4 regions of the Kitasatospora sp. NPDC022785 genome follow, and region 4 is predicted to be linked to each of the others. Evidence: predicted binding sites of a transcription regulator. Region 4 holds the regulator's gene; each other region holds the start of a gene.
What was found. The regulator HrcA, encoded in region 4, represses chaperone genes, less so after heat shock. The targets are predictions, from matches to a motif close to TTNGCACTCNGNNNNNCNGAGTGCNAA.
Positions count from the first base shown of each region.

Region 1: groES (co-chaperone GroES) is a predicted target of HrcA. The motif match lies at 3,668-3,694, and genes of this name have one in related genera.
Region 2: ACZ3YO_RS28220 (FmdB family zinc ribbon protein) is a predicted target of HrcA. The motif match lies at 2,918-2,944, and genes of this name have one in related genera.
Region 3: groL (chaperonin GroEL) is a predicted target of HrcA. The motif match lies at 1,346-1,372, and genes of this name have one in related genera.

Region 1 is NZ_JBVHHB010000008.1:154,457-161,889, forward strand. It holds gene ACZ3YO_RS15595 (WhiB family transcriptional regulator) at 1-218, shown strand, start outside; gene ACZ3YO_RS15600 (LysR family transcriptional regulator) at 314-1,327, opposite strand; gene groL (chaperonin GroEL) at 1,460-3,088, opposite strand; gene groES (co-chaperone GroES) at 3,221-3,526, opposite strand; gene ACZ3YO_RS15615 (THUMP-like domain-containing protein) at 3,824-4,999, shown strand; gene ACZ3YO_RS15620 (polysaccharide deacetylase family protein) at 5,007-5,924, opposite strand; gene ACZ3YO_RS15625 (hypothetical protein) at 6,014-6,277, opposite strand; gene tsaD (tRNA (adenosine(37)-N6)-threonylcarbamoyltransferase complex transferase subunit TsaD) at 6,274-7,377, opposite strand; gene rimI (ribosomal protein S18-alanine N-acetyltransferase) at 7,370-7,433, opposite strand, start outside.
Region 2 is NZ_JBVHHB010000021.1:103,645-111,077, forward strand. It holds gene ACZ3YO_RS28210 (potassium/proton antiporter) at 1-1,017, shown strand, start outside; gene ACZ3YO_RS28215 (MFS transporter) at 1,483-2,808, shown strand; gene ACZ3YO_RS28220 (FmdB family zinc ribbon protein) at 2,956-3,267, shown strand; gene mscL (large conductance mechanosensitive channel protein MscL) at 3,939-4,358, shown strand; gene ACZ3YO_RS28230 (hypothetical protein) at 4,496-4,780, opposite strand; gene ACZ3YO_RS28235 (sigma-70 family RNA polymerase sigma factor) at 4,956-5,927, opposite strand; gene ACZ3YO_RS28240 (phosphatase PAP2 family protein) at 6,362-7,171, shown strand; gene ACZ3YO_RS28245 (ABC transporter permease) at 7,260-7,433, opposite strand, start outside.
Region 3 is NZ_JBVHHB010000030.1:8,359-15,791, forward strand. It holds gene thrC (threonine synthase) at 1-7, shown strand, start outside; gene ACZ3YO_RS33585 (ubiquitin-like small modifier protein 1) at 38-316, shown strand; gene ACZ3YO_RS33590 (cold-shock protein) at 1,001-1,204, shown strand; gene groL (chaperonin GroEL) at 1,529-3,151, shown strand; gene ACZ3YO_RS33600 (hypothetical protein) at 3,250-3,609, shown strand; gene ACZ3YO_RS33605 (HD domain-containing protein) at 3,655-4,287, opposite strand; gene ACZ3YO_RS33610 (PadR family transcriptional regulator) at 4,375-4,722, shown strand; gene ACZ3YO_RS33615 (hypothetical protein) at 4,719-5,651, shown strand; gene ACZ3YO_RS33620 (copper homeostasis protein CutC) at 5,801-6,487, shown strand; gene ACZ3YO_RS33625 (HelD family protein) at 6,603-7,433, opposite strand, start outside.
Region 4 is NZ_JBVHHB010000018.1:126,719-134,151, reverse strand. It holds gene ACZ3YO_RS25755 (S41 family peptidase) at 71-3,382, opposite strand; gene ACZ3YO_RS25750 (16S rRNA (uracil(1498)-N(3))-methyltransferase) at 3,516-4,265, opposite strand; gene dnaJ (molecular chaperone DnaJ) at 4,343-5,482, opposite strand; gene hrcA (heat-inducible transcriptional repressor HrcA) at 5,558-6,592, opposite strand; gene htpX (zinc metalloprotease HtpX) at 6,853-7,433, shown strand, end outside.

The DNA of each region.
Region 1 (7,433 bases), on a different contig from region 4:
AGCGCGGGGCCGCGCGCAGTTCGCGCGAGGCCAGCGCCAAGGAGGTCTGCATGCGCTGCCCGGTACGGACCGAGTGCGCCGCGCACGCACTGGCGGTCCGGGAGCCGTACGGCGTCTGGGGAGGCCTGACCGAGGACGAGCGCGAGGAGATGATGGGCCGCTCGCGCAACCGTCTGGTGGAGGTGCCGCTGGCCGCGCCGACGGGGCTGCAGCGCTAGGCGCTCGCCCGCGCCGCGCCGTGAAGAAACGTTTCTTCGCGGCGCTTCACGCCGCCCGGCCCGGGACGAGACGTCCACGGCCCCGCGAGCCACGGTCAGCGCCCGGCGGCCGCCGCGCCCGCCAGCCGCTCCAGCATCAGCGCCACGGCCGGCACCTCGGCGAGGTCCGGCAGGGTCAGGGCGACCACCTGCCGCACCGCAGGCGCCCCCGAGGCGGTCCGCACCGGCACCGCCGACACGCCGTCAGGGCGCACCGACTCCAGCGCCAGCCCCGGCAGTACCGCCACCCCGAGCCCGGCCGCCACCAGGCCGACCACCGCCGGGTAGTCGTCGGTCGCGAAGTCGATCCGGGGCTCGAAGCCCGCTCCCGCACAGAGCTCCACCAGGTGCCCCCGGCACTGCGGGCAGCCGGCGATCCACTGCTCCCCGGCCAGCTCGGCCAGCTCCACCGGGCCGCCGCCGCCCCGCCCCGCCAGCGGGTGCGCGGCGGGCAGCAGGCCGACCAGCGGGTCGTCCAGCAGCGGGGTGACCACCAGATCGGACCAGTCGGTGCCGGCACTGAGCTGCTGGGCCTCCAGGTTGGCCTCGGCCCGCGCCTCGCGCGGCGTGCCGTGCGCGGGCGCGGGGGCCGGCGCCGGGGCGCCGCCGGGGGCCTGCGGGTAGCGGAAGGCCAGCGCGACCTCGCACTCGCCGCCGCGCAGCATCGCCAGCGACTCCGGCGGCTCGGCCTCGACCAGCGACACGCGGACCCCCGGATGGCTGTCCCGCAGCCGGGCGACGGCGGGCGGCACCAGAGTGGAACTCGCGGTCGGGAAGGAGACCAGCCGCACCCGCCCGGCCCGCAGCCCGGCGATCGCCGCCACCTCCTCCTCGGCGGCGGAGAGCCCGGCCAGGATCCCGGTGGCATGCTTGAGCAGCACCCGCCCGGCCTCGCTCAGCTGCATGCCGCGGCCCGAGCGGACCACCAGCGGGGTGTCGACGGCCTTCTCCAGGGCCTTCATCTGCTGGCTGATGGCGGGCTGCGTACAGCCCAGCTCGCGAGCGGCGGCGGAGAAGGAGCCGGTGCGGGCGACGGCACGCAGGACGCGCAGATGGCGGGCCTCGATCATGGCTCAGTTATAAGCCAAACTTTGCCGTATGCAAAATTCTGCTGATAGTTGAACGGTGAAGCACGTTCAACGCCGGAGGCCCGGCCCGGCTCCCGAAGGAGCGGGACCGGGCCTCCGGTCACTGATCAGGCGTCAGTGGGAGTGGCCGTGACCACCGTGCGAGTGGCCGTTGTCGGCCTCCTCTTCCTTCTTCTCCACCACGAGGGTCTCGGTGGTGAGCAGCAGGGAGGCGATCGACGCGGCGTTCTCCAGCGCGGAGCGGGTGACCTTGACCGGGTCGATGACGCCGGCCTTCAGCAGGTCGCCGTACTCGCCGGTGGCGGCGTTGAAGCCGTGACCGGCCTCCAGCTCCGCGACCTTGTGGGTGATGACGTAACCCTCGAGGCCGGCGTTCTGGGCGATCCAGCGCAGCGGCTCGGCGAGCGCCTTGCGGACGACCGCGACACCGGTCGCCTCGTCGCCCTCCAGGCCCAGGCCGCCCTCCAGCACCTTGGCGGCGTGGACGAGCGAGGCGCCACCACCGGCGACGATGCCCTCCTCGACCGCGGCACGGGTCGCCGAGATGGCGTCCTCCAGGCGGTGCTTGCGCTCCTTCAGCTCCACCTCGGTGGCGGCGCCGACCTTGATGACGCAGACGCCGCCGGCCAGCTTGGCCAGGCGCTCCTGCAGCTTCTCGCGGTCCCAGTCGGAGTCCGTGTTGGCGATCTCGCCCTTGATCTGGGCGACGCGGCCGGCCACGGCCTCGGAGTCACCGGCACCGTCGACGACGGTGGTCTCGTCCTTGGTGATGGTCACGCGGCGGGCGGTGCCCAGCACGTCCAGACCGGCCTGGTCGAGCTTGAGGCCGACCTCCTCGGAGATGACGGTGGCACCGGTCAGGGTGGCCAGGTCGCCCAGGATCGCCTTGCGGCGGTCACCGAAGCCCGGGGCCTTGACGGCGACCGCGTTGAAGGTGCCGCGGATCTTGTTCACCACGAGGGTGGACAGCGCCTCGCCGTCGACGTCCTCGGCGATGATCAGCAGCGGCTTCGAGGCACCGCCCTGCAGGATCTTCTCCAGCAGCGGCAGCAGCTCCTGGATGGAGGAGATCTTGCCCTGGTTGATCAGGATGTACGGGTCCTCGAGGACCGCCTCCTGACGCTCCGCGTCGGTGACGAAGTACGGCGACAGGTAGCCCTTGTCGAACTGCATGCCCTCGGTGAAGTCCAGCTCCACGCCGAAGGTGTTGGACTCCTCGACGGTGATGACACCGTCCTTGCCGACCTTGTCGATCGCCTCGGCGATCAGCTCGCCGACCTGGGTGTCCTGCGCGGAGAGGGACGCGACGGCGGCGACGTCGTCCTTGCCCTCGATCTCGCGGGCGACGGACAGCAGGTGCTCGGAGACGGCGGCGACGGCCTTGTCGATGCCCTTCTTCAGAGCGGCCGGGCCGGCACCGGCGGCGACGTTGCGCAGACCCTCGTTGACCAGGGCCTGGGCCAGCACGGTGGCGGTGGTGGTGCCGTCACCCGCGACGTCGTTGGTCTTGGTGGCGACCTCCTTGACGAGCTGCGCGCCAAGGTTCTCGTACGGGTCGTCCAGCTCGACCTCACGCGCGATGGTGACACCGTCGTTGGTGATGGTCGGAGCGCCGAACTTCTTGTCGATGACGACGTTGCGGCCCTTGGGGCCGATGGTCACCTTGACGGTGTCGGCCAGCTTGTTGACACCGCGCTCCAGCGAGCGGCGGGCGTCCTCGTCGAACTGCAGGATCTTCGCCATGTTCCCTATTCCCTCGGGGCTGCGGCCGGCATGCCGGCCGCCGGACTACGTGAACCAACAACCACGCCCCGGGCCCCTGTCACTGGGACACGGATCCGGGGCGGGCTGGAACGACTGACTTCTCGGTGCTGCTTACTTCTCGATGATGGCGAGAACGTCGCGCGCCGAGAGGACGAGGTACTCCTCGCCCTGGTACTTCACCTCGGTGCCGCCGTACTTCGAGTACAGGACGATGTCACCGACGGCGACGTCGAGCGGCAGACGCTGGCCGTCCTCGAAGCGGCCCGGGCCGACGGCCAGGACGACGCCCTCCTGGGGCTTCTCCTTGGCGGTGTCCGGGATAACCAGGCCGGAGGCCGTGGTGGTCTCGGCGTCGAGCGGCTGGACCACGATGCGGTCCTCGAGCGGCTTGATGGCAACCTTGCTGCTGGTGGTCACGTCCGAGCTCCCCTTCGGAGATTACGGGGTTGTCTAACGGGTAGTGGCGAACCTGCGGGCCTGCCGTCGCGGGGGTCAGACACGCTTCTTCGCGTTAGCACTCTCCTGGTGGAGAGTGCCAAGGACGACCATAGGCCGCGGTTAGCACTCAGTCAACCAGAGTGCCAACGGCGCGCCCGTCCGCTTCGGCAGCGGGATGATCAGCCGCACACATGTGCGACACCGGGGGCCTCCGTTGCTCCCGCCGGTCCGGGCCTTCGCGGGCTTCCCCGGCAGGTGACCGGCGAGAATGGCCCTGTGGAGACCGAGAACCTGCAGCCCCTGCTGACCCCCGAGGGCCAAGCCCTGCTCGCCGAGCTGCGCGAGTTCGCGCCCGAGGAGGAGCTGGCGCTGGCCACCCGGCTGCGGCGGGAGCACCCGGCCGGGCTGGTGTCGGCGGCGTTCGGGCAGGCACGGCTGCGGCAGCGGGCCCGGGCCAAGTTCGGCGAGGACGCCGACCTGATGTACTTCACGCCCAACGGGGTCGAGCAGTCCACCCGGCGCAGCGTCGCCGAATGGCGGGCGCGGCGCTTCGCCGAGCTGGGGGTTCGCCGGCTGGCCGACCTCTGCTGCGGGATCGGCGGGGACGTGCTGGCGCTGGCGCGGGCGGGGATCGAGGTGCTCGCGGTCGACAAGGACCCGGCGGCCTGCGCCGCCACCGCCGCCAACGCCGCCGCGCTGGGCCTGGACGGCCTGGTCGAGGTGCGCTGCGCGGACGTCGCGGAGGTCGACGTCACCGGCTTCGACGCGGTCTTCACCGACCCTGCCCGCCGTACCTCGCGCGGCCGGGTGTTCGACCCCGAGGCGTACGCCCCACCGCTCTCCTGGGCGATCGAGGCCGGCCGGCGCACCCCGATCGGCGCGCTGAAGGTGGCCCCCGGCATCCCGCACGAGGCCGTCCCGGCCGACGCCGAGGCCGAGTGGGTCTCCGACCACGGCGACGTCAAGGAGGCGGTGCTCTGGTTCGGCACCAGGGCCGAGCGCCCGCACCGGGCCACCCTGCTCCCCCGGCAGGCCAGCCTCGCCGGCGGCGACCTGCCCGACCCGCCGGCCGGCCCGGTCGGCCGCTACCTGTACGAGCCGGACGGCGCGGTGATCCGTGCCCACCTGGTCGCCGAGGTGGCCGGGCAGGTCAACGGCCGGCTGATCGACCCGAAGATCGCCTACCTCACCTCGGACGAGCTGGTCGCCACCCCGTACGCGCACGCCTTCGAGCTGACCGACGTACTGCCGTTCCACATCAAGAAGCTGAAGGCCCTGCTGCGCGAGCGGGCCGTCGGCACGGTGGTGATCAAGAAGCGCGGGATGGCGATCACCCCGGAGGAGCTGCGCCGCCAGCTGAAGCCGAGCGGCCCGAACTCCGTCACGGTGATCCTCAGCCGTACCGACCACGGCCCGCTGATGATGCTCGGTCAGCCGGTCACGTTCCCGTAGTGCCCGCTCAGCCGGCGGGCGCCTGGATGTAGTCCTCCAGCCGGGCCACCGCGAAGCCCTGCTCCTGGATCCGGGCCAGCATCTCGCCGAACATCTGCGTCATCGTCTCGCCCTTGAGGTCCTTCGGGCCGCGGAAGTGGGCGAGGACGATGTCGCCGGGCTTCAGCTTCTTGTCGGCGGCCTGGTATTGCATGTCGTGGATCTGCATCGACTCGCGCCAGAGCACGATCGCCCGCGGCCCGCACTGCTGCACCGAGGTGTTCAGCGCCGGCGTGTTGGCGCCGTCCCCGTACGGCGGGCGGAACAGCAGCGGCGCGGTGCCGTACTGCTGGGTGAGCGCGGCCTGGGCGTCGCAGATCTCGGACTTCTGCTTCTCCGGCGCGACCTTGCTCATCTGGGCGTGGTCCACGGTGTGGTTGTGGATGTGGTTGCCGAGCGCCTGGAGCGGCTTGAAGTAGCCGTAGTTGTCCTTGACTATGTCCCGGGTCAGGAACATCGAGACCGGCACCTTGAGCTCGGTCAGCATCTCGACGAACTTCGGGTCCTTCTCGGCGCCGTCGTCGATGGTGATGAAGACGACCTTGTCGGTGGTCTTCACCTCGCTGAACACCGGTACGGGGCCGGTCCGTTGGAGCTTGACCGGCTTGTCGGCGGGCGCCGCCGGCGCGGGCGCCAGCGGCTTGAGGTTCCACTTCGCCCAGGCCGCCGCGTCCCCGGCGGCGGGTGCCGCGGCGGGCGTGGTGGCGGCGGGAGCCTGGCCGTCCGGGGCGGGCGTCGCCGCGGACCGGGCGGCCGTCGGGGGCGGGGTGGCGACCATGGCCGCCTTGCCGGACCCGCCGCTGCTGCCGCACCCGGTGGCGGCGGCCAGCAGGGCCAGCGCCCCCACCGCGTACGTCCTCGTCCTGCTCCGCCCGTACCTCTTCACCGCGCCGCGCTCCCCGGTCCCGTCCAGCTTTCTCTCAGCTATGCACGGTAACGGTCGGGCGTTCGGTTCCCGGACAGGCCTACGAGCGGCTACTCCACATGCTCGCTGACGAAGGACCAGCGGTGCACCGGGCGGCCGACCAGTGCGGCGGGCGGCTCGGCCACCGGCACCGGCTCGCCCGTCCACCAGGTGATGAGCAGCACGCGGTCGCCCGGCGCGCCGAACAGCTCGGTGCGGACCAGGCCGCCTGAGCCGCGCAGCGCGGGCAGCGCGGTCCCGCGCACCCAGGCGGCCAGCTCGGCACCGCGCCCGTCGGCGGCGCGGGCCTCCCACATGGCGGCGGTCGTGGTCACTTCTCCCCGCCCAGCGCCCGGTACGCCTGGCCGTGGACGTCCCCGTGACCGGTCGGCACACCCGGCACGTGGACCTCGGTGACCGGCAGCGAGGAGTCGGCCGAGAGGTCGAAGGCGGACGGCGCACGGTCGCGCCAGACCATCTCGGAGCCCAGCGCGGCGACCATCGCGCCGTTGTCGGTGCACAGGCCCGGACGCGGCACCCGCAGCCGGATGCCGGCCTTGTCGCAGCGCTGCTGGGCCATCTCGCGCAGCCGCGAGTTGGCCGCGACCCCGCCGCCGATCATCAGGTGGTCGACGCCGTTGTCCCGGCAGGCCTTGACCGCCTTGCGGGTGAGCACGTCGGTCACCGCCTCCTGGAAGGACGCCGCCACGTCGGCGATCGGCACCTCCTCGCCCGCCCGGCGCTTGGCCTCCACCCAGCGGGCGACGGCGGTCTTCAAGCCGGAGAAGGAGAAGTCGAACTCAGGGTCCTTCGGGCCGGTCAGGCCGCGCGGGAAGGCGATCGCCTTCGGGTCGCCCTCGCGGGCGGTGCGGTCGACCACCGGGCCCCCGGGGAAGCCCAGCCCGAGCACGCGGGCCACCTTGTCGAAGGCCTCGCCGGCCGCGTCGTCGATGGTCGCGCCGAGCGGGCGGACGTCACTGGTGATGTCCTCGCTGAGCAGCAGCGAGGAGTGCCCGCCGGAGACCAGCAGGGCCATCGTGGGCGAGGGCAGCCGGCCGTGCTCCAGCTGGTCCACGCAGATGTGCGAGGCGAGGTGGTTGACCCCGTACAGCGGCTTGTCCAGCGCCCAGGCGTACGCCTTGGCCGCGCTGACGCCGACCAGCAGCGCGCCCGCCAGGCCGGGGCCGGCGGTGACGGCGATGCCGTCCAGGTCGCTCGCCTTGATGCCGGCGGTGTCGAGGGCGCGCTGGATGGTCGGGACCATCGCCTCCAGGTGCGCGCGGCTGGCGATCTCCGGCACCACGCCGCCGAAGCGGGCGTGGTCGTTGACGCTGGAGGCGACCGCGTCGGCGAGCAGGGTGGTGCCCCGCACGATGCCGACGCCGGTCTCGTCGCAGGAGGTCTCGATGCCGAGGACGAGCGGTTCGTCAGCCATGGCGGGTTTCCTTCAGGTCCTTCGGTTCGATGCTTGGGTGGTCGAGGCGCATCACC
Region 2 (7,433 bases), on a different contig from region 4:
TTCAACGACGCGCCCGTGGTCATCCTGGTCGTGGCCTTCGCCACCACCGGCGAACTGGACTCCTGGTACGTGCTGGCCGGCACGATCGTCGCCGAGCTGGCCATCGGCGCGGCCGTCGGCTTCGCGGTCGGCAAGATCGGCGCGTTCGGGATCAAGCACGTCGCGCTGCCGTCCTCCGGCCTCTACCCGATCGCCGTCATGGCGCTCACCGTGCTCGCCTACGCGGGCGGTGCGCTGCTGCACGGCTCCGGCTTCCTCGCCGTCTACATCAGCGCCGTCATCCTCGGCAACGCCAAGCTTCCGCACGGCCCGGCCGTCCGCGGCTTCGCCGACGGCCTGGCCTGGATCGGTCAGATCGGCATGTTCGTGCTGCTCGGCCTGCTCTGCACCCCCGAGACGATGGGCTCGGCCGTGGTGCCCGCGCTGGTGATCGGTGCCGTCCTGGTCTTCGTGGCGCGGCCGCTCTCGGTCGTGCTGACCCTGACGCCGTTCAAGCTGCCCGCGCGCGAACAGGCGCTGCTGAGCTGGGCCGGGCTGCGCGGGGCGGTGCCCATCGTGCTGGCCACCATCCCGATGGTGGCGGACGCGCCGATGGCCCAGGACGTCTTCAACATCGTCTTCATCCTGGTCGTGGTCTTCACCCTGCTCCAGGGGCCGACCCTGCCCCTGGTCGCCAGGTGGCTGCGGATCGGCGAGGGCTCGATGGGCCAGGACCTCGGCATCGAGTCCGCCCCGCTGGAGAAGCTGCACGGGCACCTGCTGTCGGTGGCACTGTCCCCGAACTCGAAGATGTCGGGCGTGGAGATCGGCGAGCTGCGGCTGCCGGCCGGCGCGGCGGTCACCCTGGTCGTCCGCGAGGGGAGCAGCTTCGTGCCGGACAAGGCCACCGTGCTGCGCGGCGGCGACGAGCTGCTGGTGGTCACCACGGACGACGTGAGCGAGGCGGCGGAGCGGCGGCTGCGGGCCGTGGACAAGGGCGGCAAGCTCGCCGGGTGGCTGTACGGGCGGGGGGCCTGAGCGTCGCGGGCGGGGGGCCTGAGCGTCGCGGGCGGGGGCCGGGAGCGCCACGGGGGCGGGGGCCGGGAGCGCAACGGGGGCGTGGACCCGGGGTGCCGCGGGCGGGGGCCTTGGGGCGCCGCGGGCAGGGGTCCTGAAGGGTTCGTCCGGCGTTCACCTTCAATTGGCAGGACAATTTTGGACGGGCCCTGTACTGTGGAGGCAAGCGCGACATCTACGCGCGTATATGTATGATGGTTGATACACACCCAGCATCTGCCTGACGCAGAGTTGGCGCGACCGCTCGGCGGCCGCGGCCAGACCCCCGGAAACCACGCCGGGCCGGCCCGGTAACTACCCCGGTCGACGCGCGAGAGGACGACTCTCGGCGCCGTCGGGGCCACCCCATGCCCCTTCCGCGCTACCAGGCAGCAGGAAGGACCGACCGTGACGGCCCGCCGAACGGTCGACAACAGCGGCGTCCCGATGGACGCCCCCTCGGGCACCTCGCCGGACACCGCGTCCGCCACCGAGGCCCCCGCCCGCGTCGGGTACGGCGCACTGCTGCGCACCCCGGGCGCCTGGACGTTCCTGGCGCCCGCCTTCGCCGCGCGACTCCCGTACGCCATGCTCAGCCTGGGCATCCTGCTGCTCGTCTTCGACACCCACGGCTCGTACGGCACGGCCGGCACCGTCGCGGCCGTCTCGGCCGTCGCCCAGGCCCTCGTCGGCCCGCAGACCGGCCGGCTGGCCGACCGGTACGGCCAGGCCGCCGTCCTGGTGCCGAGCGTGATCGTGCACGCCGTCTCGGTCGGCGCGCTGATCGCGCTGGCGCTCGGCCACGCCCCCGCCTGGGCCCTGCTGCTGGCCGCCGCGCCGGCCGGCGCCAGCGTGCCGCAGATCGGCGCGATGGTGCGCTCCCGCTGGGTCGCCAAGCTCTCCGCCGACGGTGCGCCCCCGGCCAAGCTGAACACCGCGTTCGCCTTCGAGTCGGTGACGGACGAGTTCACCTTCGTGATCGGCCCCGTGCTGGCCAGCGCCATCGCCACCTCGGTCAACCCCTCGGCCGGGCTGATCGCCGAGGCCGCGCTGACCGTCGCCGGCGGGCTCGCCTTCGCCGCGCAGCGCCGCACCGCCCCCGCCCGGCACCCGCACCAGCCGGGGGCCCGCCGTGTCTCGGCGCTCTCCTCGCCCGGTGTCCGGCTGCTGGCCGGCGCGTTCCTGGGCGTCGGCACCGTCTTCGGCGGGATGCAGGTCTCGGTGACCGCCTTCACCGAGTCCGTCGGCCAGCCCGGTGCCAACGGCACGGTGTACGGGATCTTCGCCGGCGGCTCGATGCTGGCCGGTGTGCTCTACGGCATGATCGCCTGGCGCCGGGCCGCCCAGCAGCGGCTGCTGGCCAGCTACGCGCTGCTGGTGCTGGGATGCTCGACGCTCTGGGCGATGCCCAACCTGGTCGCGCTGTCCGTCGCCGGCCTCGTCTGCGGCCTGGCCATCGCGCCTACGCTGATCACCGGCTACACCCTGGTCGAGACGCTGGTCGCGGACGGCGCCAAGACGGAGGCCTTCACCTGGCTGACCGGCGCCATCGGCCTCGGCCTGGCGACCGGCTCCACGGTGGCCGGGCGGCTGATCGACAGCCACGGGCCGTCGGCCGGGTTCCTGGTGCCGGTGGCCGGCGCCGGGCTGGGCCTGGTCGCTCTGGTCGTGCTGCGGCACCTGCTGGTCGCGCCGAGCGCCACGAGCACGGTGGTCGCGGGCGGCGGCGAGCGGCCCGTGACGCGGCAGCTGGTGGGTGCGGCCAAGGGCTGAGCCGAGCGCCTACAGCACTCACGCGGGGGTCGCCACACGGCGGCCCCCGGCTCATCTCACATTCGAGTCGCTGGACTGATGCAGCGGAATGCCGCATCATTGACCATCGTTAGCACTCATCAGGCGAGAGTGCCAGGAGGAAGACAAGTGCCCACGTACCAGTACCAGTGCACCGAGTGCGGCAACGGCCTGGAGGCGGTGCAGAAGTTCACCGACGAGGCGCTGACCACGTGCCCCGACTGCCAGGGACGGCTCCGCAAAGTCTTCTCGGCCGTGGGTGTGGTCTTCAAGGGTTCCGGCTTCTACCGGACCGACAGCCGCTCGTCCTCCACCAGCTCGGTGGGCGCGGGTTCGTCCTCGTCGACCTCGTCCTCCTCGACCGCCCCGGCCTCGTCCTCGGGCGGCTCCGCCCCCGCGGCGAGCCCCGCTCCGGCGGCCGCGGCGAAGCCGGCCGGCTGATCCCAGGCTTTCGAAAGGCCCGTTGACCCCGCTCCGGCGGGGCCCGCGGGCCTTTCGCGTTCCCGACCTTCCCCTTTTGTATTCCCGGGCCCTATCGCGCTCCCCGATCCCTCTTGCGCCCCCGCGGTCATGGGGATTCCTGCGGTCATGGGGGATTCCTGCGGTCATGGGGCGCTCCTGCGGTCACATGGAATTCCCGCGACCATTGAATTAGCCCGTGCGGGTGACGGAGTTCATCCACAGCCCCGGGTTTTCCACAGGTTCCGGGAAAGCCCTTCCGCCGGACCTGCGAGCCGCCCAGAGTGTGCGTCATCAGAAGCCGGCCCACCCGGAGCCGGCGCCCTGCGACCACCGGCGGTGCCCATGACGACCACGAGCCTCCCCCTTCCGTTCCCGCTCCCCGCGCCCGCCGTCCCGCCACGGCGGGAGGTGCCGTCGTTCCCGCCGATCCGGCGCGGGTCCGGCCGGCTCCACCGGCTCCGGCAGGCCCTGCGGCACCGGCCGGGGCTGCCCGCGCTGCTCCTTCTCGCCGTGGCCGCGGCACTGGCGTCCGGGCCCGCATGGGCGGGCCTGTCACCGCCCGGAGCCGCGCCCGTCCACCAAACGGGTTGTCAATCGGATGGCGGCGAAGATCACCCGTAACCGGACAACGACTTCGTCGTTCACGCGGCATGAAAGGCTTCAAAGAATTCCTGCTGCGTGGAAATGTCGTCGATCTCGCCGTCGCCGTGGTCATCGGCGCGGCATTCACCAACATCGTCAACGCCTTCGTCAAGGGCGTGATCAATCCGATTGTCGGCGCATATGGCCCCAAGGACCTGAACTCCTACACGTCCTGCCTCAAGGGTCCCTGTGAGCTGAGCTCGAGCGGCGAGGTCACATCCGGCGTCCTGATCCTCTGGGGCTCCGTGCTGAGCGCGGCCCTGCAGTTCCTGATCACCGCGGCCGTCGTCTACTTCTGTCTGGTCCTGCCCATGATCAAGTACACCGCCAAGCGCAAAACCCTTGCCGCGGCCCAGGCGGAGGCAGACGCCAAGGAGGTCGTCCTGCTCACCCAGATCCGCGATGCGCTGGTCACGCAGCAGCGCTGAGCCGGCCGGCGCCGCGCAGCGCTGCGCTGCGCTGCAGTGAGTTGAGCTGTGCCGCGCTGCCGGGCCGCTCGGTTCGGTTCAGGGCGGTCCGGTTCAGGGCGGTCCGGCGCGGCGGCTCGGCGCGCCCCGGGCCCCGGTCAGTCGCCGTGGTGCGGCGGGCGCTGGCTCAGGTACCAGTCCAGCCCCCGCCCGCTGCTCTCCCCCGCGGCCGGGCGGCCGCCCCAGCCGGTATCGCTGTCGTCCCGGGACTGCTGGTCCAGCGGGTCGCGGAAGACCAGCCGCGCCTTGGGCGCCGCCTCGGCGGCGGGGGCGGCAGGGGCCTCGGTCGGCGCGGGGTCCGTGGTCGGCGCGGGGCCCGTGGTCGCCGTCCGGTCCTGGTCCTCGGTCGGTGCGCCGTCCCGCACGGGCTTCTGCTCGGTCACCGGCCGGCCTCCGTCTTGCACGTTGTCCACTCCTCCAGCCTAGAAGCTCCCGGCGCCGGCACCGGCCCCGACGCCGACCCACCGTCCGGGCACGCAGGCGGGCCCTGGTGCGGGGCGCGTTCCACACCAGGGCCCGGGAACAGCAGTCGGGGCGGCCGAGGCGGCCCGCAGGCCCTCAGGCGGCCTCGAAGCCCGCATGGTCGGCGATCTTCTTCAGCTCGGCCAGCGCGTGCTTCTCGATCTGGCGGATCCGCTCGCGGGTCAGCCCGTGCTGCTTGCCGACCTCGGTCAGAGTCCGCTCGCGACCGTCCTCCATCCCGTACCGGGACCGGATGATCGACGCCGTACGGTCGTCCAGCCGCCCGATCAGGTCGTCCAGCTCCTCGCGGCGGAGCATGACCATCACGGCGTCCTCCGGGGACGTCGCCCCGGTGTCCTCGACGAGGTCACCGAACTGGGTCTCGCCCTCGTCGTCGACGGACATGTTGAGGCTCACCGGGTCGCGCGCCCAGTCCAGCACGTCCTTGATCCGCGCCTCGGTCGTGTCCAGCTCGGCCGCGATCTCGGCCGGCTCGGCCTCGCGGCCCAGCTCCTTGGACTTCTCGCGCTGCACCCTCCGGATCCGGCCCAGCTCCTCGACCAGGTGGACGGGCAGGCGGATCGTCCGCGACTGGTCGGCGATCGACCGGGTGATCGCCTGCCGGATCCACCAGGTCGCGTAGGTGGAGAACTTGAAGCCCTTCGCGTAGTCGAACTTCTCGACCGCCCTCACCAGGCCGGCGTTGCCCTCCTGGATGAGGTCCAGGAGCGGCAGCCCGCTGCGCGGGTAGCGACGGGCGACGGCGACCACGAGACGGAGGTTGGAGCGGATGAAGACGTCCTTGGCGCGTTCGGCATCCTCGGCTATCGCTTCGAGCTCCTCGCGCTCGACGCCCTTGGGCAGCTCTCCTCCGTCCAGCAGGTGCTGGGCGTACACGCCGGCCTCGATCCGCAGCGAGAGCTCGACCTCCTCGGCGGCATCGAGCAGGGGCGTCCTGGCGATCTCGTCGAGGTACATACCGACCAGGTCACGGTCGGCCTCAAGGTTGGTCGGGCGGGCCGCGCGAGTCCGGTCGGCCCTGTCGCGAACGACGGCACGGGTGGCCATGCTTGCTCCCTTTGCTGGTGTTGCCGAGGTCTGCCTGCCTGCCCTGAGAGGGCAAGAAGTGCGGGCCCCACGGGGCTCACACGTAACGATCCAACGAACAGATTCCGGACAACATTCCCAAGTCGCTCAGATTCTTCCAGCGATGCAGTATCCTGCCGGTTTTCACCCCGGTCATGGACGGAGGGTGACCACTCCGGTGCATCGGGTGTCTATCGGGTGACCGGTTCGGAGCGGCGCGGCGCTCGTCCCTTCGCAGCCCCTTCACCGCTCCACCCCTTTCCTTCGTGAACCTCCGGGCCGCCGCCTGCGTTCCCACGCCACCGGGATTCCACCCGCACCCACGCCCCGGCGCACGCAGGTCCTCCGCACAAAAGATGCCAAATCGCTATCGGTCGAGCGCCCGCTGGGCACACCGCACTGGGAAGGTGTCAGCCATGCACCTGACCAACAGCTCGTCGCCCATCACCCCGCGTAGTCGGCACCTTCGCCGGCACGTGGCGCTCGCGACCGGTTGTGCCGTGCTGTTCGGCATCCTGGCGGCGCTCGTGCAGACCGGGTGGCACCCGCTCGCCCGGTTCGACCACGCGTGGATCGACAGCACGCACCGCTACGCCCGGGAGCACACGGCCTGGACCGCCTCGGTGCAGACGCTCTCCGACATCGGCGGCACGATCACCATGCGGACGCTGCTCGGCCTCGCCGCGCTCTGGCTCTGGCTGATCGGCGCACGGGTGCTGGCCGGCTGGGTGGTGGCACAGACCCTGGTCGGCTGGGGCGCGCAGTGGGCGCTGAAGCTCGCCTTCGACCGCCAGCGGCCGTCCTTCACCGACCCGGTCTCACACGCCGGCGGCCCGGCGCTCCCCTCCGGGCACGCGATGGCCTCCACCATCGCCTGTGCCGTGCTGGCCGGGCTGCTCTGGTCGCAGACCCGGCGCGGCGGGCGGATCGCCGCCTGCGCCGTCGCCGCGGTGACGGTACTGGCGATCGGCTGGACCAGGATCGCCCTCGGGGTGCACTGGCCGAGCGACGTCCTGGGCGGGTGGCTGGCCGCCGGGTCCGTGCTGGGGGCGGTCACCGTCGCCGTCGAGCTCTGGCGGCCCGGCGCCCTGGCCCGGGACGTCCGGCGGGTCAACTGGCGGACCAGGCCGAGGGTCCAGCGCGTCCTGGTCTCCCCGGCCAGGCCCGCCCCCTACGACCCGGCCTTCGATGACGCCACCGACCACCCGGACGGCGCGGCGGGCTAGGGAGGCTGGGGCGCCCGGCCGCGGCGGTTCGCCGCCGCTGTGCGCCACCGCCACCGCCGGGGCCCGTGGAACCCCGGGGCCCGCGAAGTCACGCCGTGTGCAACGCGTCCACCACCGTCATCCGCCCCACCCGGCGGGCCGGGAGGACGGCCGCGGCGAGGCCGGTCAGCACGGTGAGCACCAGGGCCGCGAGCACCAGGAGGACGGGCGGCCCGCCGACCGTGCCCAGGGTCGAGGTGACGGACCGGGCGGCCGCCCAGCC
Region 3 (7,433 bases), on a different contig from region 4:
CGCCTGACCCCTCCACCCCGCCGCAAGGAGAAGCCCCATGAGCGCCAACGTCCGCATCCCGACCATCCTGCGCACCTACACCGGCGGCGCCGCCGAGGTGGCCGCCGAGGGTGCCACTCTCGGTGAGGTCATCGCCGACCTGGAGAAGAACCACGCCGGGATCGCCGCCCGGATCCTGGACGACACCGGCAAGCTGCGCCGTTTCGTCAACGTCTACGTCAATGACGACGACGTGCGGTTCGCGGAGGGCCTGGCGACCGAGATCGCGGACGGCGCGAGCGTTTCGATCATTCCCGCGGTGGCCGGCGGCTGCTGAGCCGCACCGCCGACGGGAAGGCCGTCCGGGTGTACGGAATTCCGTACACCCGGACGGCCTTCGCATTTCCCCGCGAGCTTCCGGGTGTTCCCGGGGTGTCCCAGGTGCTTCCGGGATTCTTCCGGGGCCGCCGTGAAGGCCGCCCGCCCGGGCGCTTTCCCGGGCCGTCCCCGCGCGCCGCATTCCGGCGGGAATATTTCCCCGGCCAGTCGGAGTAGAGTGTCGCTCGGCCGGGAAGAGGGCCTCCCCTCCCCCCTCGCACCGGTCGTCGCCCCCCTGTTGCGCCCCGTACCGCCGGTGTCTGTCCGGCCGCTGAGACCGGCGCCGGGCCCGCGGCCGTGAAACATGTCAGGCCGGTGTCAGAATTCTTGAGGGCATTTGGGTAATTCGTCCGCTATGTCCGGCGTGAAATGTGAAGTTTCTGGGCTTTTGGCCCGTCCTGTCCCCTGACGGGCCAGGGGAATTCCCGGCGGCTGGCTCTGTTGCAGAGGGCGTCGAGCCGGATACATTCAGCCGCGGTCGACGCAATCGCCCCTTCATCGGACACCGTCCGGTGGCTCGGCGGGGGGATTGTGGCGTGCACGGCTGCGCCCAGGGGGGGTTCCCCGGGCCGGCCTCAAACCAGACCCGGGCCCGCGACCTGCGGGCGCGTGAAGGGCCAGCACAGCACTAGGGGAGTTCGGAATGGCTCAGGGCACCGTCAAGTGGTTCAACGCGGAGAAGGGCTACGGCTTCATCGCGGTCGACGGTGGTGCGGACGTCTTCGTCCACTACAGCGCGATCCAGATGGACGGCTACCGCACCCTTGAGGAGGGCCAGCGGGTCGAGTTCGAGATCTCTCAGGGGCAGAAGGGCCCGCAGGCGGACATGGTCCGCGCGGCGGTCTGACCTTTCCGGCACCCAGGAGTTCGGCTCGGCCCATCGGCTGGTGCACCTCTTGCTTCGCGACGGGCCCGTGCGACACATGTCGTACGGGCCCGTCGCCGTGTCCGGGGAGTGGCCGGTGCGGCTCGCGGGTTGCCCATTGGGCTTGCACTCGCCCACCCAGAGTGCTAATCATTGGCGTTAGCACTCACAGCGTGAGAGTGACAGCGGACCGGGTCGGTGAGGCCCCCGGGAGCGGTAGGGGAAAGGACCCCCGCACACCAGGGCCGTCCGTCGCGGGCACCCCTTGGTCCGAGCAGTCGACCGTGTCCCGGAGGACCACTTCTGATGGCCAAGATCATCGCCTTTGATGAGGAAGCTCGCCGCGGCCTTGAGCGTGGCATGAACCAGCTCGCCGACGCAGTGAAGGTCACGCTCGGCCCCAAGGGTCGCAACGTCGTGCTGGAGAAGAAGTGGGGCGCCCCCACGATCACCAACGACGGTGTCTCCATCGCCAAGGAGATCGAGCTCGAGGACCCCTACGAGAAGATCGGCGCGGAGCTCGTCAAGGAGGTCGCCAAGAAGACCGACGACGTCGCGGGTGACGGCACCACCACCGCCACCGTGCTCGCCCAGGCGCTCGTCCGCGAGGGTCTGCGCAACGTCGCCGCCGGCGCCAACCCGATGGCCCTGAAGCGCGGTATCGAGAAGGCCGTCGCCGCCGTCTCGGACCAGCTGCTGGCCCAGGCCAAGGACGTGGAGACCAAGGAGCAGATCGCCTCCACCGCCTCCATCTCGGCCGCCGACACCCAGATCGGCGAGCTCATCGCCGAGGCCATGGACAAGGTCGGCAAGGAAGGCGTCATCACCGTCGAGGAGAGCAACACCTTCGGTCTGGAGCTCGAGCTCACCGAGGGCATGCGCTTCGACAAGGGCTACATCTCCGCCTACTTCGCCACCGACCTGGAGCGCATGGAGGCGACGTTCGAGGACCCGTACATCCTCATCGCCAACTCCAAGATCGGCTCGGTCAAGGACCTGCTCCCGCTGCTGGAGAAGGTCATGCAGAGCGGCAAGCCGCTCGTCATCATCGCCGAGGACGTCGAGGGCGAGGCCCTGTCGACCCTGGTCGTGAACAAGATCCGCGGCACCTTCAAGTCCGTCGCCGTCAAGGCCCCGGGCTTCGGCGACCGCCGCAAGGCCATGCTCGGCGACATCGCCATCCTCACCGGTGGCACCGTGATCTCCGAGGAGGTCGGCCTCAAGCTGGAGAACGCCGGCATCGACCTGCTGGGCACCGCCCGCAAGGTGGTCATCACCAAGGACGAGACCACCATCGTCGACGGTGGCGGCGACAGCGACCAGGTCGCCGGCCGCGTGAACCAGATCCGCGCCGAGATCGAGAACAGCGACTCGGACTACGACCGCGAGAAGCTCCAGGAGCGCCTCGCCAAGCTGGCCGGCGGCGTGGCCGTCATCAAGGCCGGCGCGGCCACCGAGGTGGAGCTCAAGGAGCGCAAGCACCGCATCGAGGACGCCGTCCGCAACGCCAAGGCCGCCGTCGAGGAGGGCATCGTCGCCGGTGGTGGCGTCGCGCTGCTGCAGGCCGGTGTCGCGTTCGACAAGCTGGAGCTCGAGGGCGACGAGGCCACCGGTGCCAACATCGTCCGCGTGGCCCTGGAGGCCCCGATCAAGCAGATCGCGACCAACGCCGGCCTCGAGGGCGGCGTCGTGGTGGAGAAGGTGCGCAACCTCCCCGCCGGTCACGGCCTGAACGCGGCCACCAACACCTACGTCGACCTGATCGCCGAGGGCATCATCGACCCGGCCAAGGTCACCCGTTCCGCGCTGCAGAACGCCGCCTCCATCGCGGCGCTCTTCCTCACCACCGAGGCCGTCATCGCCGACAAGCCGGAGAAGGCCGCTGCGGCCGCCGGCGGCGGCATGCCGGGCGGTGACATGGACTTCTGATCCTCCGGGGTCGGTCGTTTCCTGATCGCACGGGCGGTTCCCCTCGGGGAGCCGCCCGTGCGGCGTTCGTGCCGGGCGCACTTTGGGACAATGGACGGATGGCTTCCTCCGACGACATCGAGACCGCCCTGCACAACGCGCGGGCGCTGATCCTGGCCGACCTGACCGCGAAGGACGTGGCGGACGCCGCGGTGGTGTCGCTGGTCGAGACGGCCGTGACCCACCGCCGCTGGTGGCTGGAGCAGTGGCCGGACGGCACCGAGTACGTGCTCGGGCTGGTCGCACAGGACGTCCAGGACGCGCTGCTGGAGGCCTACGGCCGCTGGCCGCTCTGCGCCTCCTGCGCGGCCGACGGGGACCCGCACGCGCTCAGCGTCGAGCCCGAGCTGGGCCCGGAGCCGCACTGGGTCTGCGGCAAGGAGGGCATGGTCGTGGCCCCCGTCGGGCAGCTGGCCTAGGCCCCGGCGCCTGCCGTCGGGCGGACCGGACTCCGGCGACGGGCCTCAGCCCTCCAGTGCGGCGAGTTCGGCGGCCAGGTTGGCGCGGGCGGGGGCGTCGAAGCGCGCGTGGGCGGTGGGGGTGCGGTAGAGCGCGGGCAGCGCGAGCAGCTGGCGCAGGACCGCCGCCCGGCCGGCCCGGAAGTCCGGCTCGGGGACGAAGGCGTACTCCTCCCGGACGGCGGCGGCATACGCCGCGTACGCCTCGGGGGTGGTGCCGAGGACGGCGAGGTCCGCGTCGCAGAGCACCTCGCCGTCGCGGTCGCCGGGCTCGGGGTGGTGGGTGACGGTGAGCCGGACCAGCCGGGCCACCTCGGCGGTCCGCCGCTCCGGGAGGCCGGCCTCGGTGAGCGCCCGGACGGCGAGGGCGGCGCTGCGTTCCTCGTTCTCGGAGCGGTCGGGGCGGTAGACGGCGTCGTGGAACCAGACGGCGAGGCGGACGCTGTCCGGGTCCCCGGCGTGCCCGGCAAGCGCGTCCACCTGGTGCAGCATCGCCCGCAGGTGGTCGGTGGTGTGGTAGCGGCGCTGCGGCTCGGCCCAGCGGTGCAGCAGGTCGCGCCCGTAGGGCTCGGGGTCGGCGCTCGCGCCGCAGCGGTGCAGCAGGGCGGTCCAGGCGGTGAGCAGGTCGTCCGTCGGCATGGGAGCCATTGTGGTGGTCCGGCGCGCCGGGGGTTCGGCCGGGGCTTCCACTGGACCTATAGGTAGTTTGGCGATATATGTAGTTCCATGACCGAACGCTCCATGCAGGAGCCCACGCTGCTTCTGCTCACCGCACTGGCCGACGCCCCCAGACACGGCTACGCGCTGATCCAGGAGGTCGCCGCGATCTCGGGCGGCCGGGTCGCGATGCGCACCGGCACGCTCTACGGCGCCCTCGACCGGCTGCTCCAGCAGGGCCTGATCGAGGTCGCGGCCGAGGATGTCGTGGACGGCCGGGCCCGGCGCACCTACGCGCTGACCGTCGCCGGCCGGGCCGCGCTCTCCACCGAGGCGGAGCGGCTGCGCGCCGTCGCCAGCGAGGCGGAACGCCGCCTCTCCGCGTTTCACCCAAGGGCCAGGGGGACCTTCGCATGACCATGAACACGCCGACCGTCGCGATGAAGGCGGCGCTCCAGTTCTACCCGGCACGCTACCGCCGTGAGCGCGGGGACGAACTCGCCGCCGTCTTCTCCGACACCACGGCCGAGGCCGGGAAGCCGGCCGTCGTCCGGGAGGCGCTCGACCTCGCCGCGTACGGCCTGCGGGTGCGCACCCGGCTGACCGCCTTCTCGCCCGGCGGGCGGCTGCTCGCACTGGCCGCACCGCTGATCGCCGGGGCGGCCGCGGGGGCCGGGCTGTACCCGTGGGTCGGCGACTCGGACCAGCTCGCCTGGCGGCTCGAGCACACCTCGTCGGTGGTGACGCTGGTGGCCGCCTTCGCGCAGCCGGTTGCGTCGCTGCTGCTGGCCCTCGCCGCGCTGCTGGGGCGGTGGGCGGAGGCGCGGGTGATCTCGGTGGCGGTGATGGCTGCCGGGCTGCTCGGGATGAAGGAGGTCTTCGTGGCGGACGGGATCAACGCGTGGGGGGTCCTGGCCGTCGGCTCTTCGGCGATGCCGTTCCTGCTTTCCGGCCTGCTGGTGATCGCGGCGCCGCGGGAGATGCTGGGCGAGCCGACCTGGCGCAGCCGCGGCCTGGTGCTGGCGTCGGCGGTCGGCGGCTGGCTGGTGATCGCCTCCCAGGGTGGCTTCGACTCCCACTACATGCTGAACGGCCCGCGCTCGGCCGTGCTGGTGGTCGTCCCGCTGTTCCTGGTGCTGACGGCGCTGCGCGGCCGGCTGGTGCCGGCGGCGATCGGGCTCGCGATGCTGCCGCTGACCGCCACCTTCAGCATGTTCACCCTCTGGCAGACGACCGGCGGCCTCTGGAACCTGTTGCCGATCTCCGCCGTGGCGGTGGCGCTGATCGTGGCGCCGCTGATGATCGGGCGCGGGGTCGGGGCGGGTGGCGCGCACAGCATCGCCTGATCGGACGCCCGGCCGGACGCCCGGTCACGCGCCCGGCCGGGCGTTCGACGGAAGACGCGACGGAACGCCCGGCGGAAGGCGCGACGGAGTGCCCGGCGTAAAGCCGCGCAGGGCTCGCCGCCGCCGGGCGGATGTGGCAGGCTTCGCATATGTCTAGACCAATTTTCGAAGTCATCGCGCTGACGCCCCAGGACGCCCAGGCCGCCGAGTCGGGCGGCGCCGACCGGCTCGAACTGGTCACGGACATGGCCGCCGACGGACTCACGCCGTCGGCCGAGGACTTCGCCGGGATCCGCGCCGCCGTGGACCTCCCGCTGCGCGTCATGCTCCGCATCCGGGACGGCTTCACGCCCGGCGACCTGGACGGGCTGCGGGCCCGCGCCGCCGCACTCCGGGCCGAAGGGGCGGACGAGTTCGTCTTCGGCTTCCTGGACGCCGACGGCGCCGTCGACCTCGCCGCCACCGCGGCCGTCGCCGAGGCGGTGGCCGGCTGCCGCTGGACCTTCCACCGGGCGATCGACCACAGCGCCGACCGGGCCGCCCTCCGCGCGGCCGTCGGCGTACTGCCCGGGCTGGACACCTTCCTCACCTCCGGCGCGGCCGCCGGTGTGGACGCCGGCCGGGAGGTGCTCGCGGCCGAGCTGGCCCGGGCCGGCGAGCCGGGGTACGGCCAGCGGATCCTGATCGGCGGCGGGCTGCGGGCCGAACACCTGCCGGGCCTGCGGGCGGCCGGCTTCGACGCCTTCCACGTCGGCGGTGCGGTCCGCGCCGACGGGTGGCGGTCGCCGGTGGACGCGGGCAAGGTCGCCGAGTGGCGTGCCCTGATCGATGGCTGAGCGTGGAAGCGCCGACGGCTGAGCGATCGGTGGCCGTCGGCTCGGTGGGAAGGGGACCGGCATCGGCCGGTCCCCTTCCTTGTGGGTGCCGCCTTCCCGCTGGGTGTCGCCCCGCTCAGCCCAGCTGCTCGGGCAGCGGCTCGGCGTGCAGCACCGCCAGCCCGGAGACGGCACGGGTGAGTGCCACGTACAGGCGGCGCAGGCCGGTCCGCCCGTCCGGCTCGCCGGCGACCACCGCGGCAGGCTCGTCCAGCACCACGTAGTCGTACTCAAGGCCCTTGGCCAGCGAGGCCGGGACGAGGGTCAGCCGGGCCTCGGCGCTGGTCTCGGCGCCGGGGGAGAGGTGCGGCAGGCCGGCCGCGTCGAGCGCCTCGGCGAGCAGCGGGATGCGCGCGTCGGCGGCGATCAGGCCGGTCGAGCCCTCGTGCTCCAGCGCCCGGTGGCAGGCCTCGACGACCGCCTTCTCCAGCCCGTCCTCCGGGACGCGGGTGATCGTCAGCGAGCCGGGCGCCTCGCGGACCGAGGTCGCCGGGGCGAGGCCGGGGGCGATCGCCGGCAGCAGCCGGGAGGCGTAGGCGATGACCTCCTCGGGGACGCGGAACCCCTTGGTCAACTCCTCGATGTGGGCGGCCGGTTTGCCCAGGTGGTGCAGGGCGTCCGGCCAACTCGCCGTCGCCCACGGGGTGGTGCCCTGGGCGAGGTCGCCGAGGACGGTCGCCGAGCCGGTGGTGCAGCGGCGGCCGACCGCGCGGTACTGCATCGGCGAGAGGTCCTGCGCCTCGTCCAGCACCACGTGCCCGAGCGAGGCCGTGCGGTGGACGAGGTCCGCGGTCTCGTCCACGAGGACGGCGTCGGCCTGTGTCCAGCGGGCGGTCTTCACCGAGCGGCCGGGCTTGGGCCAGAGCACCGTCCGCTGCTCCTCGGGGGTGAGGACGCCCTCCGCACA
Region 4 (7,433 bases):
CCCCCCGGGGGGGGGGGGCGCCCGCCGCCCCCCCCCCCCACTCCGCAGGGCTGCGCGCGGCCTCCGGCCGCTACGCCCAGGGCAGCGCAGGCGCCGTCCTGGCCGGGCTCCCGGCCAGCGCGGCCAGGGCGATCCGGACGCCCTCGGCGAGCTGCGGGTCCTCCCCGGCCGCGTGCTGGTGCGGCGCGATCGGCACCTCGACGTCCGGGTCGACGCCGTGGTTCTCCACGCCCCAGCCGTAGCCCTCCATCCAGAAGGCGTACTTGGGCTGGGTGACCAGGGTGCCGTCGACCAGGCTGTACCGGCTGTCGATGCCGATCACCCCGCCCCACGTCCGGGTGCCGACCACCGGGCCGATCTTCAGTGCCTGGATCGCGGCGTTGACGATGTCGCCGTCCGAGCCGGAGTACTCGTCGGCCAGCGCCACCACCGGCCCGCGCGGGGCGTCCGCGGGGTACGGCACCGGGCTGGCGATGTCCCGGGCGACGTCCCAGCCGACGATCCGGCGGGCCAGCTTCTCGATCACCAGCTGCGAGGTGTGGCCGCCGCGGTTCTCCCGGATGTCGACGATCACGCCCTCCTTGGCCATCTCCGACCGCAGGTCGCGGTGGATCTGTGCCCAGCCGGCCACCTGCATGTCGGGGACGTGCAGGTAGCCGAGCCGGCCGCCGGACAGCTCGCGGACGGCGGACCGGCGGCCGGCCACCCAGTCGTGGTAGCGCAGCGGCTCGTCGTCGGCGAGCGGGACGACCACCGGGTGGCGCTGGTCGGTGCCGTCCTTGCCGGCCACGGTCAGCTCGACCGGCTGCCCGGCGGTGCCGGCCAGCAGCGGCGCCGGGCCGGTGACCGGGTCGACCGGGCGGCCGTTGACGGCGAGGATCGCGTCGCCCGGTCGGACGGCGGCGCCCGGCGCGGCCAGCGGCGAGCGGGCCCGCGGGTCGGAGGACTCTCCGGGCAGGATCCGGGCGATCCGCCAGACGTCGCCGTCCTTGACCAGGTCGGCGCCGAGCTTCCCCTGGCGGCGGGCCGCCTCGGTGTGGACGCCGTGCGCGATGACGTAGGCGTGCGAGGTGCCCAGCTCGCCGTGCACCTCCCAGAGGAGGTCCACCAGGTCGTCCTTGGAGCCGAGCCGCTCCACCAGCGGCCGGTAGCGCGCCAGCACGCCGGCCCAGTCGACACCGGCGAGGTCCGGGCGCCAGAAGTTGTCGCGCATCAGGCGGCCGTTCTCGTCGTACATCTGCCGCCACTCGGCCTCCGGGTCGACGGTGACCCGCAGCCGGGCGAGGTCGACGTCGATCTCGTCGTCCTCACCGGCCGCCTTGTGGTCGGCGGGGACGATCCGCAGCTCGCCCTCGTCCAGGACGGCCAGCCGGGAGCCGTCGCCGCTGACCGCGAACCCGTCCAGGCCGTCGACCAGTTGCTCGGCGCGGCGCTTGCGGAAGTCGAACCGCTCCAGCGCCGGGCGCGGCCGCTCGTCCTCCAGGGAGGCCGCCTCGTCGCCGAGTTCGCCGATCAGCGGGATCCTCGTCCAGAGCACGCCGTCCTTGGCCGCCTTCAGCGAGCCGAACCGGCCGCCCTCGACCGGGAAGGGGATGATCCGGTCGGCGATGCCGTCCAGGTCGACCCGGGTGGCCGGCGGAGCGTCGGCGGCGCCCTCCTCGCCGTCCGCCTTCTTGCCCCTCGGCTCGTCCTCCTCGCCGCCGACCGGGCGACCGGCCCGCTGCGGCCCGAACGGCGACGGCGTGTCGGCGGCCAGCGTGACCAGGTAGGGGCGGCAGCCGTTGGGGAACGACAGGTCGAAGACGTGCGAGTCGTAGACCGGGTCGAAGTTGCGCACCGAGAGGAACGCCAGGTGCTTGCCGTCGGCGGTGAACGCGGGCGAGCTGTCGAAGAACCGCGCCGGGGTGACCTCGCCGACCGTCCGGGTGGCCAGGTTGGCCAGCGCGATCTGCCGCAACGAGAAGGCGCCCAGGCCCGCCGCCGGCTGCGACCAGGCCAGCCAGGCCGAGTCCGGGCTGAACGTCAGCCCGCTGACCTCGCCGTCCGTGCTGAGGGCCAGCTCGTGCACGACACCGTCGGCGAGCGTGACCAGCAGCACCCGGCCGTCGTGCGAGCCGACCGCCGCCTGCTTGCCGTCCGGCGAGACCACCAGGGCGCGGACCCGGCCGAGCTGCCCGGCGGCCAGCCGGCGGCGCTCGGCGCCCAGCACGGCCGGCGCGTACTCCAGCGCGTCGTCGCCGTCGGCGTCGGTCACCCAGAGCACGCCCTGGCCGCCGTCCTCGCCCGGCACCACCCGGGCCAGCCGGCCGCGCACGCCGGGCGTCTCGTCCAGCACCCGGGCGGGGCCCTCCCGGTGGGTCAGCCAGTGCACGGTGCCGCGGACCACGACGGCGCCGGCCCGGCCGGTGCGGTCGGGCGCGGCGCTCTCCAGCCAGTGCGCGGCCGGGACCGGGCGCGGCCGTCGCCCCGCCCGCGGCCCCGCCAGCCGGACGTCCAGCCGGCGCGCCCCGGCGCCGTCCGGCCCGCCCGTGCCGTCCGGACTGTCCGGGCCGTCCAGGTTGTCCAGCAGCCAGAGGTCACCGGCCCGGTGCCAGACCACCCGGGTGCCGTCGGTGGCGGCGTTGCGGGCGTAGAAGCCCTCCGGGGAGGTGGTGTGACGGCGCAGGTCGGTGCCGTCCGGGAGGCTGGAGTACAGCTCGCCGACGCCCTCGTGGTCCGAGAGGAAGGCGATCCTGGACGCGCCCGGCCCGCCAACCCAGAGCGGGGAGTCGAGCTGTCCGTCCAGCTCCTCGTGGACGCGGACGAACTCGTCGCGGCCGATCCAGAGCTTGCCGGCCTGGCCGCCCCGGTACCGCTTCCACCAGGCCGGGTCCCGGTTGTTCGCCGAGACCAGCAGCACCCTCCCCCCGCCTCCGGCCGGGGCCGCCCCCGTGCCGTCCGGCTCGAACGCCAGGCCCCCGACCGGCCCGTACGGCAGCCGGACCGGCTCGCCGCCGTCCAGCGGCACGGCGTGCGCCCAGGTGCGGCGCAAGGTGGCCTGACCGGCGGTGGTGGTGGCGATCGGGCGGCCGTCGGCCGTCCAGCCCTGCACCTGGGTCTGGTCGCTGCCCCAGTACGTCAGCCGCCGGGACGGGCCGCCGTCCACCGGCGCGAGGTGCACCTCGGGCGCGCCGTCCCGGGTGGAGGTGAAGGCGATGTACCGCCCGTCCGGGGAGAACCGCGGCCTTCGGACCGGGACGTGATCGGCCGTCAGCCGCCAGGCCCGGCCGCCGTCCAGCGGGGCGAGCCAGACGTCGTTCTCGGCCACGAAGGTGACCAGGTCACCGTGCAGATGCGGGTGGCGCAGGTAGGCGCCGGCAGGGGTGCTCGGAGATTCGCTCACACGGTCAGCCTAGACAGGTCCGCACACGATGCACCCGGGTTTTCCGCAACAGCCGACCCGTGTGGGGGACACTCCTCCACGTCTCCGGGACCGGGGCACGACCGCCGGGGCGCCCGGCCGCGGGCCCGGCGGCTCAGCTCCAGCGGCCGGTGCGGCCCAGCAGCAGGGCGCCGGCGGCCACGCCCGCCGTCGAGGTGCGCAGCACCGACGGGCCGAGCCGGTACGGCCTTGCGCCGGCCTCGGCGAAGGCGGCCAGCTCGTCCGGGGAGACCCCGCCCTCGGGGCCGACCACCAGCACGATGTCCCCGCCCGCCGGCAGGGCGGCACCGGCCAGCGGCTCGGCGCCCTCCTCGTGCAGCACCGCGGCGAGCGCGGCACCGGCCAGGACGGGCGCCAGCTGCCGGGTGGTCACCGGCTCGCGGACCTCGGGGAAGCGCAGCCGGCGGGACTGCTTGCCCGCCTCGCGGGCGGTGGCCCGCCACTTGGCGAGCGCCTTGGCGCCGCGCTCGCCCTTCCACTGGGTGATGCAGCGCGAGGCGGCCCAGGGGATCACCACGTCCACGCCGACCTCGGTCATGGTCTCCACGGCCAGCTCGCCGCGGTCGCCCTTGGGCAGCGCCTGGACGACGACGATCCGCGGCGACGGCTCGGGCTCCCGCCGGACCGCGGCCACCGTCACGTCGACGGCGTCCTTGCCGTGCACGGCCGCCACCGTGCCGTCCACGCCGAGGCCCAGCCCGTCCGCGAGGGTCACCGCCTCGCCGGGCTCCAGCCGCTTCACGGCGGCGGCGTGCCGCCCCTCCGGACCGTCCAGCCGGACCACCGCGCCGGGGGCGGCGATGGCGAGCTGCGTGGTCTCGACGACGAACACGGGCGCGGTCATGGGGGTTCCCTGAGGTCTCTGTGCGGTGGAACGACGGCGCCCGGTGACCCCGTCCGGGTCACCGGGCGCCGGTGCGGTCAGCGGCCGTTGAAGGCGTCCTTCAGACGGGAGAACAGCCCCTGCTGGCCCGGCGCGAACTGGCCCGAGGGCCGTTCCTCGCCGCGCAGCACCGCGAGGCGGCGCAGCAGCTCCTCCTGCTCGGCGTCGAGCTTGGTGGGCGTCTGCACCTCGACATGCACTATCAGGTCGCCCCGGCCGCCGCCGCGCAGGTGGGTGATGCCGCGGCCGTGCAGCGGGATCGACTGACCCGACTGGGTGCCGGGCCGGATGTCGACCTCCTCCAGCCCGTCCAGGGTCTGCAGCGGCACCTGGGTGCCGAGCGAGGCGGCCGTCATCGGGATGGTGACGGTGCAGTGCAGGTCGTCGCCGCGCCGCTGGAACACCGTGTGGCTGGTCTCGGCGATCTCGACGTAGAGGTCGCCGGCGGGGCCTCCGCCGGGGCCGACCTCGCCCTCGCCGGCCAGCTGGATCCGGGTGCCGTTGTCGACACCGGCCGGGATCTTGACGGTCAGCGTGCGGCGGGCGCGGACGCGGCCGTCGCCGGCGCACTCCGGGCACGGGGTCGGCACGACGGTGCCGAAGCCCTGGCACTGCGGGCAGGGGCGGGAGGTCATGACCTGGCCCAGGAAGGACCGGGTGACCTGGGAGACCTCGCCCTTGCCGCGGCACATGTCACAGGTCTGCGCGGAGGTACCGGGGGCCGCGCCCTCGCCGCTGCAGGTGGTGCAGGTGACGGCCGTGTCGACCTGGAGTTCCTTGGTGGTGCCGAAGGCGGCCTCCTCCAGGGTGATCTCCAGCCGGATCATGGCGTCCTGGCCGCGCCTGGTCCGGGAGCGCGGGCCGCGCTGGCCGGAGGCGGCGCCGAAGAAGGCGTCCATGATGTCGGAGAAGCCGAAGCCCGCCGCGCCCGCGCCGAAGCCGCCCGCACCGCCGCCGTTGGGCGACAGGGGGTCGCCGCCGAGGTCGTACACCTGACGCTTCTGCGGATCGGAGAGCACCTCGTAGGCGGCGTTGATCTCCTTGAACCGCTCCTGCGTCTTCGGGTCCGGGTTGACGTCCGGGTGCAGTTCGCGTGCCAGGCGCCGGAACGCCTTCTTGATCTCGTCCTGCCCCGCATCCCGTCGGACGCCGAGTACCGCGTAGTAGTCCGTGGCCACCAAATGCTCCGCTTGTTCCGCCTGTTGAAGTGCTTGCGACTGGTACCACCATCGGATGTCCGATGGTGGCCGTTCCTACGACTCGGCCAGGATCTGGCCCACGTACCGTGCCACCGCTCGCACCGCCCCCATTGTGCCCGGGTAGTCCATCCGGGTCGGACCGATCACACCCAGCTTGGCCACGCTCTCGTCGCCCGAACCGTAGCCCACGGAGACGATCGAGGTGGAATTGAGCCCTTCGTACGCGTTCTCCCGGCCGATCCGGACCGTCATCCCGGCGTCGGCCGTCTCACCCAGGAGGCGGAGCAGGACGACCTGCTCCTCCAGCGCCTCCAGCACCGGCTGGATGGTGAGCGGGAAGTCGTGCCCGAAGCGGGTCAGGTTGGCCGTGCCGGCCAGCATGATCCGCTCCTCGTTCTGCTCGGCGAGCGCCTCGAAGAGCGTCGCCAGGACGGTGGTGACGGCCGGCCGGTCGGCCGCCTCGAACTGGGACGGCAGCTCGTCCAGCAGCTCCGGGACCTCGGGCAGGCGCTGCCCGACGGCCCTGGTGTTGATCTTGGCGCGCAGGTCCGCCAGGACGGTCTCGCCGACCGCGCCCGGGCAGTCCACGAGCCGCTGCTCGACCCGGCCGGTGTTGGTGATCAGGACGAGCATCACCTTGGCCGGGGCCAGCGCCACCAGTTCGATGTGGCGCACGGTGGACCGGGAGAGCGAGGGGTACTGGACCACCGCGACCTGCCGGGTGAGCTGGGCGAGCAGCCGGACCGTCCGGGCGACCACGTCGTCCAGGTCGACCGCGCCGTCCAGGAAGTGCCGGATCGCCCGCCGCTCGGGCGCGCTCATCGGCTTGACCTCGGCCAGCCGGTCGACGAACAGGCGGTACCCCTTGTCGGTGGGGATCCGCCCGGCGCTGGTGTGCGGCTGGTGGATGTAGCCGTCCTCCTCCAGCGCCGCCATGTCGTTGCGGACGGTGGCCGGGGACACGCCCAGGCTGTGCCGCTCCACGAGGGCCTTGGAACCGACCGGCTCCTCGGTGCCCACGTAGTCCTGGACGATGGCGCGAAGGACCGCGAGCTTGCGGTCGTCGAGCTGGCGGACCTCACCGGCCATGGGGCACGCACCTCCGTCTTCGCACGTTGTCCGATGTGACATGTGTCCGTGTGTCTCGCTGCGGACCCCACTGGCGGGCCCCGGCTTTGGCACTCTGAACACACGAGTGCCAGAACCGTACCTGCCAGTGTAAGGCCCGGGTCCGACGGCAGGAACGGCCCGGCCACAGTGATCCTGCTTGCAGTCCGCGGCGCGCGGGTGATGCCCCGCGCCCGTCCGGGTGGCAGCATCGATAGCGGACGGCGAACAGAGGAGCAGAGATGTCGACCTCGGGCCAGCACACCCGCTTCGCACCGGACCGCGGCCTGACCGGCCGGATGGTCGGGACGATGTTCGTGATCGGGCTGTTGTACGTCGGTTTCACCGGTCTGCTGATCGCACTGCTGCGCGGGGCCTGGCCGCTGATCGTGCTGATCTCGGGCGGGCTGTTCGTCGCGCAGTTCTGGTTCAGCGACAAGATCACCGAACGGGCGATGGGCGCCCACCGGGTCACCCCGGAGCAGTACCCCCAGCTGCACGGCACCGTCGACCGGCTCTGCGCACTCGCCGACATGCCCAAACCCCGGGTGGCGGTCGCCGACAACGACATGCCGAACGCCTTCGCCACCGGCCGCAACCCCCAGAACGCCGTGGTCTGCGTCACCACCGGGCTGCTGCGGCGGCTGGATCCGGAGGAGCTGGAGGGCGTGCTCGCGCACGAGCTGTCGCACGTCGCCCACCGGGACGTCGCGGTGATGACCATCGCCGGGTTCCTCGGGGTGCTGGCCGGGGCGATGACCCGGATCGCGATGTACGGCGGCTTCATGGGCGGCGCCCGGAACAGCAACGACTCCAACGCCGC